Regions from separate parts of the Streptomyces sp. NPDC046712 genome, predicted to be linked through region 2. Evidence: riboswitches for the same ligand, from Rfam matches in the RefSeq annotation. Region 2 holds a riboswitch; the other holds the start of a gene.
What was found. A riboswitch is a leader RNA that binds a small molecule or an ion and turns the genes downstream of it on or off. The one in region 2 is predicted to bind cyclic di-AMP.

Region 1 (6,513 bases), on a different contig from region 2:
TCCGGCATGATCCGGAAGACAGCCCCAGGGCCTGTCCGGCGGATCATGGCCGGGTCCGCGACGCCTGGCACGGCACCTCGCCGCATCCCCCAGGCCCTGGGGGCCTGGGGCCGCGGCATGTCCGACCCTGATCCGCCGGACAGGCCTAGGGCACGTACGCCTGACGGCTCGCGCAGTGCCAGATCACCGGGTGGGCGACCCACGAGGCGTCGACGGCGACCCCGCCGACCCGGTCGTCGTCGGACACGGCGCGGGCCGACGCGTCGCGGTCCGCGGCGAGGGAGGGCAGGGCGAGGACCGGTCCGTGGCCGGGCCACAGCTGCGCCTGGTACGGCACCGCCGTGGTGTCCTCCCCGTGGGTCATGGCCGTGCCGACCGAGACACCGGTCGTCGGGCTGACCGCCCCGAAGTCGCCTTCTGTCTGCCCGGCCAGGACGCCGGGGGAGGAGCCGTGATCCTGGTACGGGGGCGTCCAGGTCTGCGGCTCGCGCTCCGGGTCGTACCGGTCGCTGACCGAGACGTACCCGACCACCCGCCCCGCGTCGTCGATGCCCTCGGCCATGTTGTGCACCAGATACTCCGCGCGGGCGACCGGCAGCGCGCGGGCCGGGCCGCCGTCCCCCGGCCACAGGACCGGGAAGGAGCTCCAGGTCCAGCCGTCGGGGCCGTCGTACGACTGCTCGGCCGCGCCGATCACGTCGCCGCGCGCGTTGATGCCGGTGACGCGTGTGACGACGGTGCCCGGACCGGCGTCCGGCGGCAGCGGCAGGGTCCGCACGACCTCTCCGCCGCGCCATGCCTTCGCCGTCCCGTCGGCGTCGACGGCCGCGACGATCCCGGTGTCGCTGACGTCGACGTCGGCCGCGCCCGGGGCCACGCCCTCGGTGAGCAGCCGCACCGACGGCGCCCCGGGGCGGTAGGTGAACAGTGCCGTCGCGCGGTCCGACCGCCGGCTCACCCAACCGGCCATGAGTCCCTGCCGGTTGACGGCCCGGACCGTGCCTTCGTCGTAGCCCTCGGGCATCGGTACCCGGCGCAGTCGCTCACCCGTCCAGTACACGGGCAGACCCCCACTCGCCCCCACGGCCAGGCCGCGCGGGCCGAGGTCGTGCACACCCTCGGTGGAGATGCCGCCGCCGGCGGCGGGCGGCAGCGAAGGCAGGACCTGCGGGCCGCTCGCGCATCCCGCGGCGGTCTCGGCCCCGCCGGTGTCCGCCGCCGCGGGACCGGCCGCCGTGAGCAGACCGGCCAGCGCGATGGCGGCAGCCGGCACGGCAAGAGCTCTCTTCATCTGTGGTTCCCCCCTGGGACGGGACCCGCGGTCCCCGGCCGCGGATCATCAGGCGGCCATACTGCCCCGGCATGTCCATGTCGCGGGACGGAATACCCCATACCGCTTGGAGGGACGACGAAGCCCCGGCCCCACGAGGGGGCCGGGGCCTTTCAGTCACGCCGCGGGGGTCAGTAGGGCCCGTTGACGTTGTCGATGGAGCCGTAGCGGTCCGCGGCGTAGTTGCAGGCCGCGGTGATGTTGGCGACGGGGTCGAAGAGGTCCATCGACGTGCCGGGCACGTGGTAGGCGAGGAAGGTCGGCTCGATGACCTGGAGGAGACCCTTGGACGGGGTGCCCTTCACGGCGTTGGAGTCCCAGAGGTTGATGGCCTGCGGGTTGCCCGAGGACTCACGCATGATGTTGCGGTGGATGCCCTCGTACGTGCCGGGGATGCCGTACTTCGCCATGACGTCCAGCGATTCGCGGATCCAGCCGTCGAGGTCGTTGCTGTAGCTCTTGGCAGCCGCGGCCGCGGCCGCGGGGGCAGCGGCGGCGGTGGCGGCCTTCTTCGGGGCCGCCTTCGTGGGAGCCGCCTTGCCGGGGGTGGCGCTGCGCTGCTGCGAGCGGTCGGCCCGGTCGGAGTCCGTACGGGGCGTGGACTTCGGCTTCTTCGGAGCGGCGGCGGATTTCCCGCGGAGCGTCAGTTCGAGTCCAGGATGGATAAGTGACGGGTTGTCACCCACGACGCTGCGATTCGCTCGGTACAGGGCCTTCCAGCCACCCTGCACATCCTGCTCCTGCGCGATCAACGAAAGGGAGTCGCCGCGGACGACCTTATAGATCTTCGCGGGAGAATTCTGCGCGGTGGGAATTGATTCCGCGATCTTGGCCGGGGCGCTGAAGACGGTCTTCTCGGCGGGGGCGATCTCCGGGGCCGACTGGGGCGCCGCGTGGGCGGTGGCCGTGGCGACCAGGGGCAGGGCCAGTGCGGCACCACCCGTGCTCGCGAGGGCGATACCGCGGGTCAGGGGACGTCGCCTGGGGCGCCGGTGCTTACCGTGAGCGGGCATGTTGCATTCCTCTCCGGCGCCTGCGGGGTGAGCTGTCGGGTTCGGGCTGGAGATGCCCGGCCGCACATGTGCGACTTCACCCCGAGCCGTTCCGGAGAATCCGGGCCGGCGAATAGTGGGTCCCCCGCTCCTGCCTTCGGGTGAATGGTCGGTCTTTTCGGACGGTGGCAGGATTCGGCGGTCCGTCCGGGTCGAGGTGACCGTAGGCGAGAAATGTCGACAGAAACAAGACGCCGGGTACGCGGGTAATTCGAGGAGGCGTTCTCCATCGCTCCCGACGGGCCGAACTTCCTTGCCGGGCAAGGGGACGGAAGGTGTCGAAAGGCCCCCGTCACCCCCTGGCGTGATTCATCTCACCCGAGGTGTCAAATCGGTCATTCCAGTAAATTCAGCTGAGTTGAGAAAAGGGATACAAGGGTGAGGTAAAACCCCTTGTATCCCTTTTGGTAGGACCTGGTGGTGTACGTCAGCCTGTGACGCTTGCCGCGCCCGTCTCGATGTGACCTGTGTAACGGCGCGACCAGGTGCCGTCGATGTCGGCCAGGATCGTGAAGTCGTACCAGCCGTTGTGGTAGGCCACGGCGTTGAAGAAGTCCTCGCGCGAGGAGTTCGCCGCGACCGTGTACGTCCACGGCCCGTCGGTGCGGTAGGCGTTCGAACGGATGGTGAAGGTCACCGGAGCGGCGGAGTTGTTGGTCATCGTGAAGTAGATCGCCGTCTTCCCGGTGCCCGGCTCGGTCGCGAAGCGGGCCGCGACCTCGATGGCCTTGCCCGCCTTCGACGCGTCGCCGATGAAACGGCGCAGGAAGCGGTTCGGGCCCATCATCGAGATGTCGTACTTGCCCGAGCCCGAGCCCGTCCCGATGTTGAAGTAGTCCGTCGACGTCGCGCCCGCGTCGACGGTGTACTGCCAGGCGGCCGTGTCCCGGTACTGGTGCGGATGGATCGTGAAGTGCGCGGCGCGCTTCGCCTGCGCGCCCTGGTTCGTCATGGAGAACCAGGCCAGGATCTTCCCCGCCGCGCCGAACTCGAACCGGTCGAGGTTGCCGTTGACCTGGTACGGCACGGCGCGCGCCGGTCGGGTGCCGGCCTCCTGCGCGGGCAGGGCGTTGTCCTGCGGCACGGGGTTGGGCAGCGGGCCGCAGGTGGACTGCCCGATCACCTTGGCGGTGGAGGGCAGGCCCGAGGGCACGCCGTGGACGGGGTGCGCGAAGTCGAAGACCCCGGTCAGGTCGCCCGTCACCTTGCGCCGCCAGGCGCTGATGTTGGGGCAGGTGGCGGGGGTGCCGAGGGCGGTCGTCCAGGTCTCCATGAAACGCAGGACGGAGGTGTGGTCGAAGACCTCGGAGCTCACCCAGCCGCCTCGCGTCCACGGGGACATGACGAGCATCGGGACGCGGAAGCCGAGACCGATCGGGACGCCGTCGAGGTACTCGCCCGGGGTGCCGGGCGGGGCGACCGGCGGCGGGACGTGGTCGAAGAAGCCGTCGTTCTCGTCGTAGTTGAGGAAGAGGACCGTCCCGTCGAAGACCTCGGGGTTCGCGGCGAGCGCACGGTAGACGAGGTCCACGAAGTGCGCGCCGTCACCGGGCGGGGCGTACGGGTGCTCGGAGAAGGCCTCGTTGGCCACGACCCAGGAGACCTGGGGGAGCGTGCCGGCGAGGACGTCGGCGCGGATCGCGGCGGCGATGTCGTCCGGGGTCGAGCCCGTGACCTTGGGGACCGATCCCATGCCGCGGTCGTACAGCGGGTCGCCGGGCCGGGCGTCGGTGAACCTCTTGAAGTACGCGAGGCCGTTGTCGCCGTAGTTGTCCTGCGCGTTCTGGTAGACCTTCCAGCTCACACCGGCGCGCTGGAGTGCCTCGGCGTACGTCTCCCAGGTGAGCCCGGACTCGTCGCCGCCGTCCTTGCTGGACGCGTCGATCTTGCCGCTCCACAGGAAGGTGCGGTTGGGGCCCGTGGCGCTGAGCGCGGAGCAGAAGTACGCGTCGCAGACGGTGTAGTTGTCGGCGAGGGCGTAGTGGAAGGGGATGTCGCCGCGGTCGAGGTAGCCGAGGGTGCGGGTGTTGCCGACCCCGGTCACCCAGTTGTCCATGCGGCCCTTGTTCCAGGCCGCGTGCTGCGAGGTCCAGCTGTGCGGAAGGTCGCCGTTGCACTGGGCCAGGGTCTCGCCGTCGACACCACCGGCGGGCGGGGTGGCGCTGAGCTTCCACGGGTACTGCCGGCCACCCCAGTTGGGCTGGTTGAAGGTCCCCCAGCCGCCCGGGATGTTGCCGGCGGCCCGGTCGCCGAAGCCGCGGACGCCGCGCAGCCTGCCGAAGTAGTGGTCGAAGCTGCGGTTCTCCTGCATGAGGATCACCACGTGCTTGACGTCGGTGATGGTGCCCGTGGCGGCCGCGGCGGTGGCCGATGCCGTGCCCGTGGGGAGGGCGGCACTCGCCACGAGACCTGCCCCGATACCGACGAAACCCCTGCGGCTGATGGGAGTCATGCCCCGCCTCTCGCGTCACTGCGTGCCCCAGTGGCACACCGAGGACAGGATGGGGGAGGCGGCCTTAAAGGTATAGATCCGTGCGGTAATTCTTGGGTGAACTTCCGAGGGGTGGTGAGAGGTTGGGCTCTGATTGGTGGCAGGACGAACCAATGGGGCTCATCGGCTCCCGATGGCCGGCACGGACACCCCGGCCGTTCGCGCCGCGATCACCTGCGCCGGCGGGGTCGGCGACAGGATGCGGGCCGGTCAGCGCCGGGCCCGCCGATGGGCGATGAACAGACCGAGGATCATTCCGACGATGAGCGTGACCGTCAGGACGCTCCAGAGGGGCAGGGTCACGGTGGGGACCCAGAGCCTGATCGTGACCGACCCCGTGTTCACGGCGATGAACCAGATCGCGATACCGGCGAGCGCGACGAATCCGATCGTCCGCAGACGCAGGTCACGGCCCTTGACGGACAGGGTCGAGGGGGGATGCTTCCGAGCTGTCTTAGGGGCCATGAGGTCCATTATCGGACGATTCGCCCGGGAGCTCGACCTCAGCGGGACGGGGTGCGCGGAGGGGGCGCCGCCGCGGCCGACGTCGTACGGGAGGCGTCCCGCGCCCACAGGGAGCGTACGTGGCTGAGATGCCGCACCATGCAGGCCTCGGCGCCCATCGCGTCGCCCGCCAGCATGAGGTCGAGAAGCTCCAGATGCTCCTCGGCGGAGGGCAGCAGCTCACCCCGCTCGTCCAGCGCCGTCAGGCCGTAGAGCCGGGACCGTTTCCGCAGGTCGCCGACGGTCTCGACCAGGCGCTCGTTGCCGGAGAGCCCGAGCAGCGTGAGGTGGAAGCGGCGGTCGGACTCCAGGTAGCCGATGAGGTCGTGGGCGCGCGCCGCCGCCACGATCTCCTCCGCGATCGGACGCAGCGCCCGAAGCTCCTCACGGTCCGCCGTCAGCGTCACCCGGCCCACCGTCGGCACCTCGATGAGCAGCCGGATGTCCGTGTACTGGTCCAGGTCGCGTTCGTTGACCTCGGTGACCCGGAAACCCTTGTTGCGCACCGGCTCGACCAGGCCCTCGCGGGCGAGGTCGAGCATGGCCTCCCGTACTGGCGTCGCGGAGATGCCGAAGTCCTCCGCCAGGCCCGGCGCCGAGTACACCTCGCCGGGCTTCAGCTCGCCGGAGATCAGCGCGGCCCGCAGAGCGTGGGCCACCTGGTCACGCAGGCGCTCCCGGGTGGTGATCAGATGACTCTGCTTCAGATGGCCCATGTGCCGTTCTCCGACTTCCGCTTGTCGCGCCGCCCGGCTGCCGGTGCATGGCGCCGCACCAGCGTACAATTTCACGTTTTCACGGCGCGAGACAGCTCACAGCAGGAACCCGCCGGGGAACGGGTCGTCCGGGTCGAGGAAGTACTGCGCGGTGCCCGTGAGCCAGGCGCGCCCCGTGATGGTCGGTACGACCGCGGGCACCCCACCCACCTCCGTCTTCTCGATCAGCCGGCCGGTGAACCGGGTGCCGATGAAGGACTCGTTGACGAAGTCCTGGTGCAGCGGGAGCTGCCCGCGGGCATGGAGTTGCGCCATGCGCGCGGAGGTCCCCGTGCCGCAGGGGGAGCGGTCGAACCAGCCGGGATGGATGGCCATGGCGTGGCGCGAATGACGTGCGTCGGACCCGGGCGCGGTGAGATG
Region 2 (6,513 bases):
ATGAATCTAGGTCACGCGTCTTCACAGGACGATCACATCGCCGGACCCGAGGACGTCCCGAGCCGCCCCGAGCCGTGCCCGGCCGTCGGGAAGCCGGCGCGATGGCGACCTTGTACCGTCTCAGGGTGAGCACGCCCCCCGCCCCCGAGCTCTTCACCTGGGAGTTCGCGACCGATCCGTACCCCGCCTACGCCTGGCTGCGCGAGCACGCGCCCGTCCACCGGGCGAAGCTGCCCAGCGGGGTCGAGGCCTGGCTGGTGACGCGGTACGCCGACGCCCGGCAGGCCCTCGCCGACCAGCGTCTGTCGAAGAACCCGGCGCACCACGACGAGCCCGCGCACGCCAAGGGGAAGACGGGGATCCCGGGGGAGCGCAAGGCCGAGCTGATGACACATCTGCTCAACATCGACCCGCCGGACCACACCCGGCTGCGGCGGCTGGTGTCGAAGGCGTTCACCCCGCGCCGGGTCGCCGAGTTCGCACCGCGGGTGCAGGAGCTGACGGACCGGCTGATCGACTCCTTCGCGGAGAAGGGGGAGGCCGACCTCATCCACGAGTTCGCCTTCCCGCTGCCCATCTACGCGATCTGCGACCTGCTCGGCGTTCCCCGCGAGGACCAGGACGACTTCCGGGACTGGGCCGGGATGATGATCCGGCACGGCGGAGGGCCGCGCGGCGGGGTGGCGCGGTCGGTCAAGAAGATGCGCGGCTATCTCGCGGAGCTGATCCACCGCAAGCGGCTCGACCCGGGCGACGATCTGATCTCCGGGCTCATCAAGGCGTCCGACCACGGCGAGCACCTCACCGAGAACGAGGCCGCCGCGATGGCGTTCATCCTTCTCTTCGCGGGGTTCGAGACCACCGTCAACCTCATCGGCAACGGCGTGTACGCCCTGCTGCGCAACCCGGGCGAGCGCGCGCGTCTCCAGGCCTCGCTCGCGGCGGGGGAGCGGGGTCTGCTGGAGACCGGGGTCGAGGAGCTGCTGCGTTACGACGGGCCGGTGGAGCTGGCGACCTGGCGGTACGCCATGGAGCCGCTGACCATCGGCGGGCAGGAGATCCCGGCGGGCGACCCGGTCCTCGTCGTGCTCGCCGCCGCCGACCGTGACCCGGCACGCTTCGACGAGCCGGACACCCTCGATCTGTCGCGGCGTGACAACCAGCACCTGGGGTACGGGCACGGCATCCACTACTGCATCGGCGCCCCGCTCGCCCGACTCGAGGGACAGATCGCGCTCGCGACGCTGCTGACTCGCCTGCCGGACCTCCGACTTGCCGCCGATCCTGCCGATCTGCGCTGGCGCGGCGGGCTCATCATGCGTGGATTGCGCACGCTTCCTGTCGAGTTCGCACCACTTGCGCGCTGACGGTCCGTCAAGACTGTGACTTTTACGTGATCTCCGCTGCATCGACTTGTGACTGACGTTCGAATGCCGCTACGTTCACCGTCACCTCAGCAGTCACGCGAAAGGCACCCCGCATGCGCTCCGGGAACGGACGACACCGCAGACCCCGCCAGGCCCCCGCCATCGTTGTCGCCGCAGGCGTGACGGGATCGGCCCTCGCGCTGCCGCTGCTCGCGGCCGGCTCCGCCTCCGCGGCCGACGCCGCCACCTGGGACCGGGTCGCCGAGTGCGAGTCGGGCGGTCTGTGGAGCGCCCACTTCGGCAACGGGCTCTACGGCGGGCTCCAGTTCACCCAGGAGACCTGGGAGGCGTACGGCGGCCTGGTGTACGCGACCAGCGCGGACCTCGCCAGCCGCGCCCAGCAGATCGCGGTGGCCGAGACGGCGCTCGCCGGGGGATCCACCCAGTGGGCCACCTGCGCCCCGATCGCCGGACTGACGAACGACGGCGCCGCACCCGGCGTCGACCCGGGCCCGGCCGTCACGCCGGCGGAGCCCACGGGTCCCGTCGCGGAGTCGAACCGCACGGCGGGCCTTCCGCCCACCTCGGCGGCCACCACCCCCGAGACGGCCGGCCCCGAGACCACCGCGCCCGTGACTCCGGCCCCTGACGCCACCACGGAGACGCCCGCCACGTCCACCACGCCCTCCGCGCCCGCGACCCCGGGCACCGGCAAGCATCGCGGTGACGCGGCCCCGGAGGAGACAGTCAATCCGGACAAGGATGGCGAAACGGGTCGCCATGCCGCGCCGACTGACGCGCCGACAAGCGGCGCGACGCCCGGTACGGATGTCATCAATCCGGACGTTGCGGACGGAACGGGCTCCGAGGGCGGCAAGGGCGTCGAGAACACCAAGGACGTTACGGACATCAAGGGCAAGTCCGGCGAATACACCGTGCAGCCGGGTGACAACCTCACCGAGATTGCTCGGGAGAACGAACTCCCGGGTGGCTGGGGCGCCCTCTACGACGCCAACCGCTCCACGGTGGGCGCCGATCCGGACCTCATCCTCCCTGGCCAGAGCCTCGACCTGACGATCGATCTGCCTGGAGCGACGGGTTAGTTCGGGACTGTATGTCCGGTTCTGAGCAAGTGAGACATGGGTCTCTTTGTCTCAACTGGCGTGTCGCGTCCGCAAACTTTGCTTCCGTCACCTCTCACCTGCGTAAACACCCTTCGTCCCGAAGCAAGTACGGGCGATTTTTCCTCAATGGACGTCTTTGAACTTCGGAGAGGTCTGTGTCTACGGTCGTCACCGCTCGCCACCGCGGGCCCCGTCGACCGGTACGCCGAATCCTGCCGTCGGCCGATGGGAACAGTCGTCGCGTCATGCGCCGAAGGCAGGAGCGGGGGACCCAAGGTAAGTGCCGCCCCCGGCCGTTGAGACAGACGGCCACGGAGCGGCTTGGGGTGAAGCCGCGCGCTAGGTCGCGCGGCCGGGCAACTCACATGGCCCGAACCCGACAGCTCACCTCGTAGGCGTCGGTGAGGAGAAGTCCCATGCTGTTTTCCGCCAAGGGCAAACACCGTCGTCCCTCCAAGGCCGCCCGCGCCGTCGCCCTCGCCGGTGTCGCCGGTGTCGCCGTCGCCGCCCCGCTGATGACCGCCGGGTCCGCCTCGGCCGCCACCGCCTCCGAGTGGGACGCCGTCGCCCAGTGCGAGTCCGGCGGCAACTGGTCCATCAACACCGGCAACGGCTACTACGGCGGCCTGCAGTTCTCCGCCTCCACCTGGGCCGCCTACGGTGGCACCGCGTACGCCGCCACCGCCGACCAGGCCTCGAAGTCGCAGCAGATCGAGATCGCCGAGAAGGTCCTGGCCGGCCAGGGCAAGGGCGCGTGGCCGAGCTGTGGCGTGGGCCTCTCCGGCGCCGCGTACACCGGCGGCACCGCCGAGAGCGCCCCCGCCCCGGAGCGGACGGCCGAGCAGCCGACCACCCGCAGCGAGCAGCGCCCGGCTCCGAAGGTGACGCCCAGGAAGGCCGAGTCGAAGAAGACCGTCACCACCCCGACCGGCAAGAAGGTCAAGAAGGGCGACGGCGAGTACAAGGTCGTCGCCGGCGACACCCTGAGCAAGATCGCCGCCGCCCACGACGTCAAGGGTGGCTGGGAGAAGCTCTTCCAGCTCAACAAGGACGTCGTCGAGGACGCCGACCTGATCTACCCGGGCCAGCAGCTTCACCTGAAGTGAGCCCGGCGGTTCGCGTGAGTCCGGCGGCTCACGCGGCCCCTACGACCCTCCCGCGGTGACCACCCCGGCCCGTCGCGCCCCTTCCCCCGTGCGCGACGGGCCGGGGTTTCCGCGTTACCGGGCCGGGGCCGGGTGCAGTGGGGCGGGGTTTCTCGCGTTACCGGAGGGTAGCTTCGGGGTCATTCGTCCCCTGATGCATGCCCTTGGGTCCTTTTTCGTCCCAGGGGGCGGGCGCCCGGCTGGCTGGAGCCCCGGAGCCGGTTAGGCTCTTGTCGCAAGGCCAAAGCGACCCTGCACAGCTTGCGTCACATCTAGCGTCACATCCCAGAAGGAGATGCTCGTGCCGTCCATCGACGTCGTCGTAGCCCGGGAAATCCTGGACTCCCGAGGCAACCCCACGGTCGAGGTCGAGGTCGGCCTCGACGACGGCAGCACCGGCCGTGCTGCCGTTCCGTCCGGTGCCTCCACCGGTGCGTTCGAGGCCATTGAGCTCCGTGACGGAGACAAGAACCGCTACCAGGGCAAGGGCGTCGAGAAGGCCGTCCTCGCCGTGATCGAGCAGATCGGCCCGGAGCTCGTCGGCTACGACGCCACCGAGCAGCGCCTGATCGACCAGGCCATGTTCGACCTGGACGCCACCGACAACAAGGCCTCGCTCGGCGCCAACGCCATCCTCGGCGTCTCCCTCGCCGTCGCGCACGCCGCGTCCGAGGCCTCCGACCTTCCGCTCTTCCGCTACCTGGGCGGCCCGAACGCGCACCTGCTGCCCGTTCCGATGATGAACATCCTGAACGGCGGCTCGCACGCCGACTCCAACGTGGACATCCAGGAGTTCATGATCGCGCCGATCGGCGCGGAGTCCTTCTCCGAGGCCCTGCGCTGGGGCACCGAGGTCTACCACACCCTCAAGTCCGTCCTGAAGACCAAGGGCCTGTCCACCGGTCTCGGCGACGAGGGCGGCTTCGCCCCGAACCTCGGCTCCAACCGCGAGGCGCTCGACCTCATCCTCGAGGCCATCAAGCAGGCCGGCTACGTCCCGGGCAAGGACATCGCGCTGGCGCTCGACGTCGCCGCGTCCGAGTTCTACAAGGACGGCTCGTACGAGTTCGAGGGCAAGTCCCGCTCGGCCGCCGAGATGACGGACTACTACGCCGAGCTCGTCGACGCGTACCCGCTGGTCTCCATCGAGGACCCGCTGTTCGAGGACGACTGGGCCGGCTGGAAGGCCATCACCGACAAGCTCGGCGCCAAGGTGCAGCTCGTCGGCGACGACCTGTTCGTCACCAACCCGGAGCGCCTGGCCCGCGGCATCGATGAGGGCACCGCCAACGCCCTGCTCGTCAAGGTCAACCAGATCGGTTCGCTGACCGAGACCCTGGACGCCGTCGAGCTGGCCCAGCGCAACGGTTTCAAGTGCATGATGTCCCACCGCTCCGGCGAGACCGAGGACGTCACCATCGCCGACCTCGCCGTCGCCACCAACTGCGGCCAGATCAAGACCGGCGCCCCGGCCCGCTCCGAGCGCGTCGCCAAGTACAACCAGCTGCTGCGCATCGAGGAGATCCTCGACGACGCCGCGGTCTACGCCGGCCGCAGCGCCTTCCCGCGCTTCAAGGGCTGACACCGGCTCAGGGGCCGACAGCCCCGTCGTACATACGTCCCCGCACTCGGTCCCGTACCGTGTGCGGGGACGCACGTATGCAGGGGAGGCGGAACACATGGCCGCGAAGGACCGGGACCGGTTCTCGACCGCGACCCGGATCAGGCTGATCGGTGAGCAGACCGCCGCCCGTGTCTACCGCTCCCAGACCCGCCGTCAGGCCCGCCGCTCGCGGCTCACCGGCCGCGCGGCCTTCCTCGCCCTGGTGGTCTGCTCGCTGGTGGTGGCGCTCGCCTACCCCATGCGGCAGTACGTCTCCCAGCGCGGCGAGATCGCCGAACAGGAGCGCCAGGCCGCCGAGGCCGCCGCCCGGGTCGAGGAGCTGCGGGACGAGAAGGCCCGCCTCCAGGACCCGGCCTACGTCCGCCGCCTCGCCCGCGAGCACCTGCACTACGTGGTGCCCGGCGAGACCGCCTTCACCGTGAACGACCCCGAGGCCGAGCGCGCCCGCCGCGACGAACAGGGCGCGGCCGACCGCCCCTGGTACTCCGACCTCTGGGACGGCGTCGACAACGCCGACGCACGCCGCTAGCTGCTTGACGAGAGATGATGGTTCCGGCCCACCGGGCCCCCGGGCCCATCGCGGGCCGGTCCGTCGCACGCGACCGGAGCGGCCCGCCCGGAAGCAGACCGCCCCCGACGAGAAGACAGACGCAGGCATGGAAACGCCCCCTCCGCAGACCGCACGCACCGAGCCCACCGACGCGGACGTCGCCGCCTTCGAGGCACAGCTCGGCCGCCCGCCCCGGGGCCTGCGTGCCATCGCGCACCGTTGCCCCTGCGGCAACCCGGACGTCGTCGAGACCGCGCCGCGGCTCCCGGACGGCACCCCGTTCCCCACCACGTACTACCTGACCTGTCCCCGCGCGGCCTCCGCGATCGGCACGCTCGAGGCCAACGGGGTCATGAAGGAGATGCAGGCCCGGCTCGGCACCGACCCGGAGCTGGCCGCCGCCTACCGGGCCGCGCACGAGGACTACATCGCCCGCCGTGACGCCATCGAGGTCCTGGAGGGCTTCCCGAGCGCCGGCGGAATGCCGGACCGGGTCAAGTGCCTGCACGTTCTCGTCGGTCACTCGCTGGCCGCGGGACCCGGCGTGAACCCGCTGGGCGACGAGGCCCTCGCGATGCTGCCCGAGTGGTGGGCCAAGGGCCCGTGCGTCACGCCGGGCACGGAAGAGAAGGAGTCCGCCGAATGACCCGGGTCGCGGGCATCGACTGCGGGACGAACTCCATCCGCCTCCTCGTCGCCGACG

Region 1: linked by a shared signal. The riboswitch ahead of ABZ939_RS33775 (LysM peptidoglycan-binding domain-containing protein) and the one ahead of ABZ939_RS14275 (transglycosylase family protein) in region 2 are both predicted to bind cyclic di-AMP.

The regions. Positions count from the first base shown of each region.
Region 1 is NZ_JBEYYW010000038.1:44,367-50,879, forward strand. Features, by position in the region: gene ABZ939_RS33770 (hypothetical protein) at 146-1,291, opposite strand; gene ABZ939_RS33775 (LysM peptidoglycan-binding domain-containing protein) at 1,462-2,343, opposite strand; cyclic di-AMP (ydaO/yuaA leader) riboswitch at 2,348-2,533, opposite strand; gene ABZ939_RS33780 (phosphocholine-specific phospholipase C) at 2,810-4,834, opposite strand; gene ABZ939_RS33785 (LapA family protein) at 5,084-5,338, opposite strand; gene ABZ939_RS33790 (GntR family transcriptional regulator) at 5,377-6,093, opposite strand; gene ABZ939_RS33795 (proline racemase family protein) at 6,190-6,513, opposite strand, start outside.
Region 2 is NZ_JBEYYW010000009.1:60,518-67,030, reverse strand. Features, by position in the region: gene ABZ939_RS14285 (cytochrome P450) at 126-1,367, shown strand; gene ABZ939_RS14280 (transglycosylase family protein) at 1,547-2,470, shown strand; cyclic di-AMP (ydaO/yuaA leader) riboswitch at 2,730-2,904, shown strand; gene ABZ939_RS14275 (transglycosylase family protein) at 2,908-3,597, shown strand; gene eno (phosphopyruvate hydratase) at 3,932-5,218, shown strand; gene ABZ939_RS14265 (septum formation initiator family protein) at 5,316-5,789, shown strand; gene ABZ939_RS14260 (DUF501 domain-containing protein) at 5,917-6,456, shown strand; gene ABZ939_RS14255 (Ppx/GppA phosphatase family protein) at 6,453-6,513, shown strand, end outside.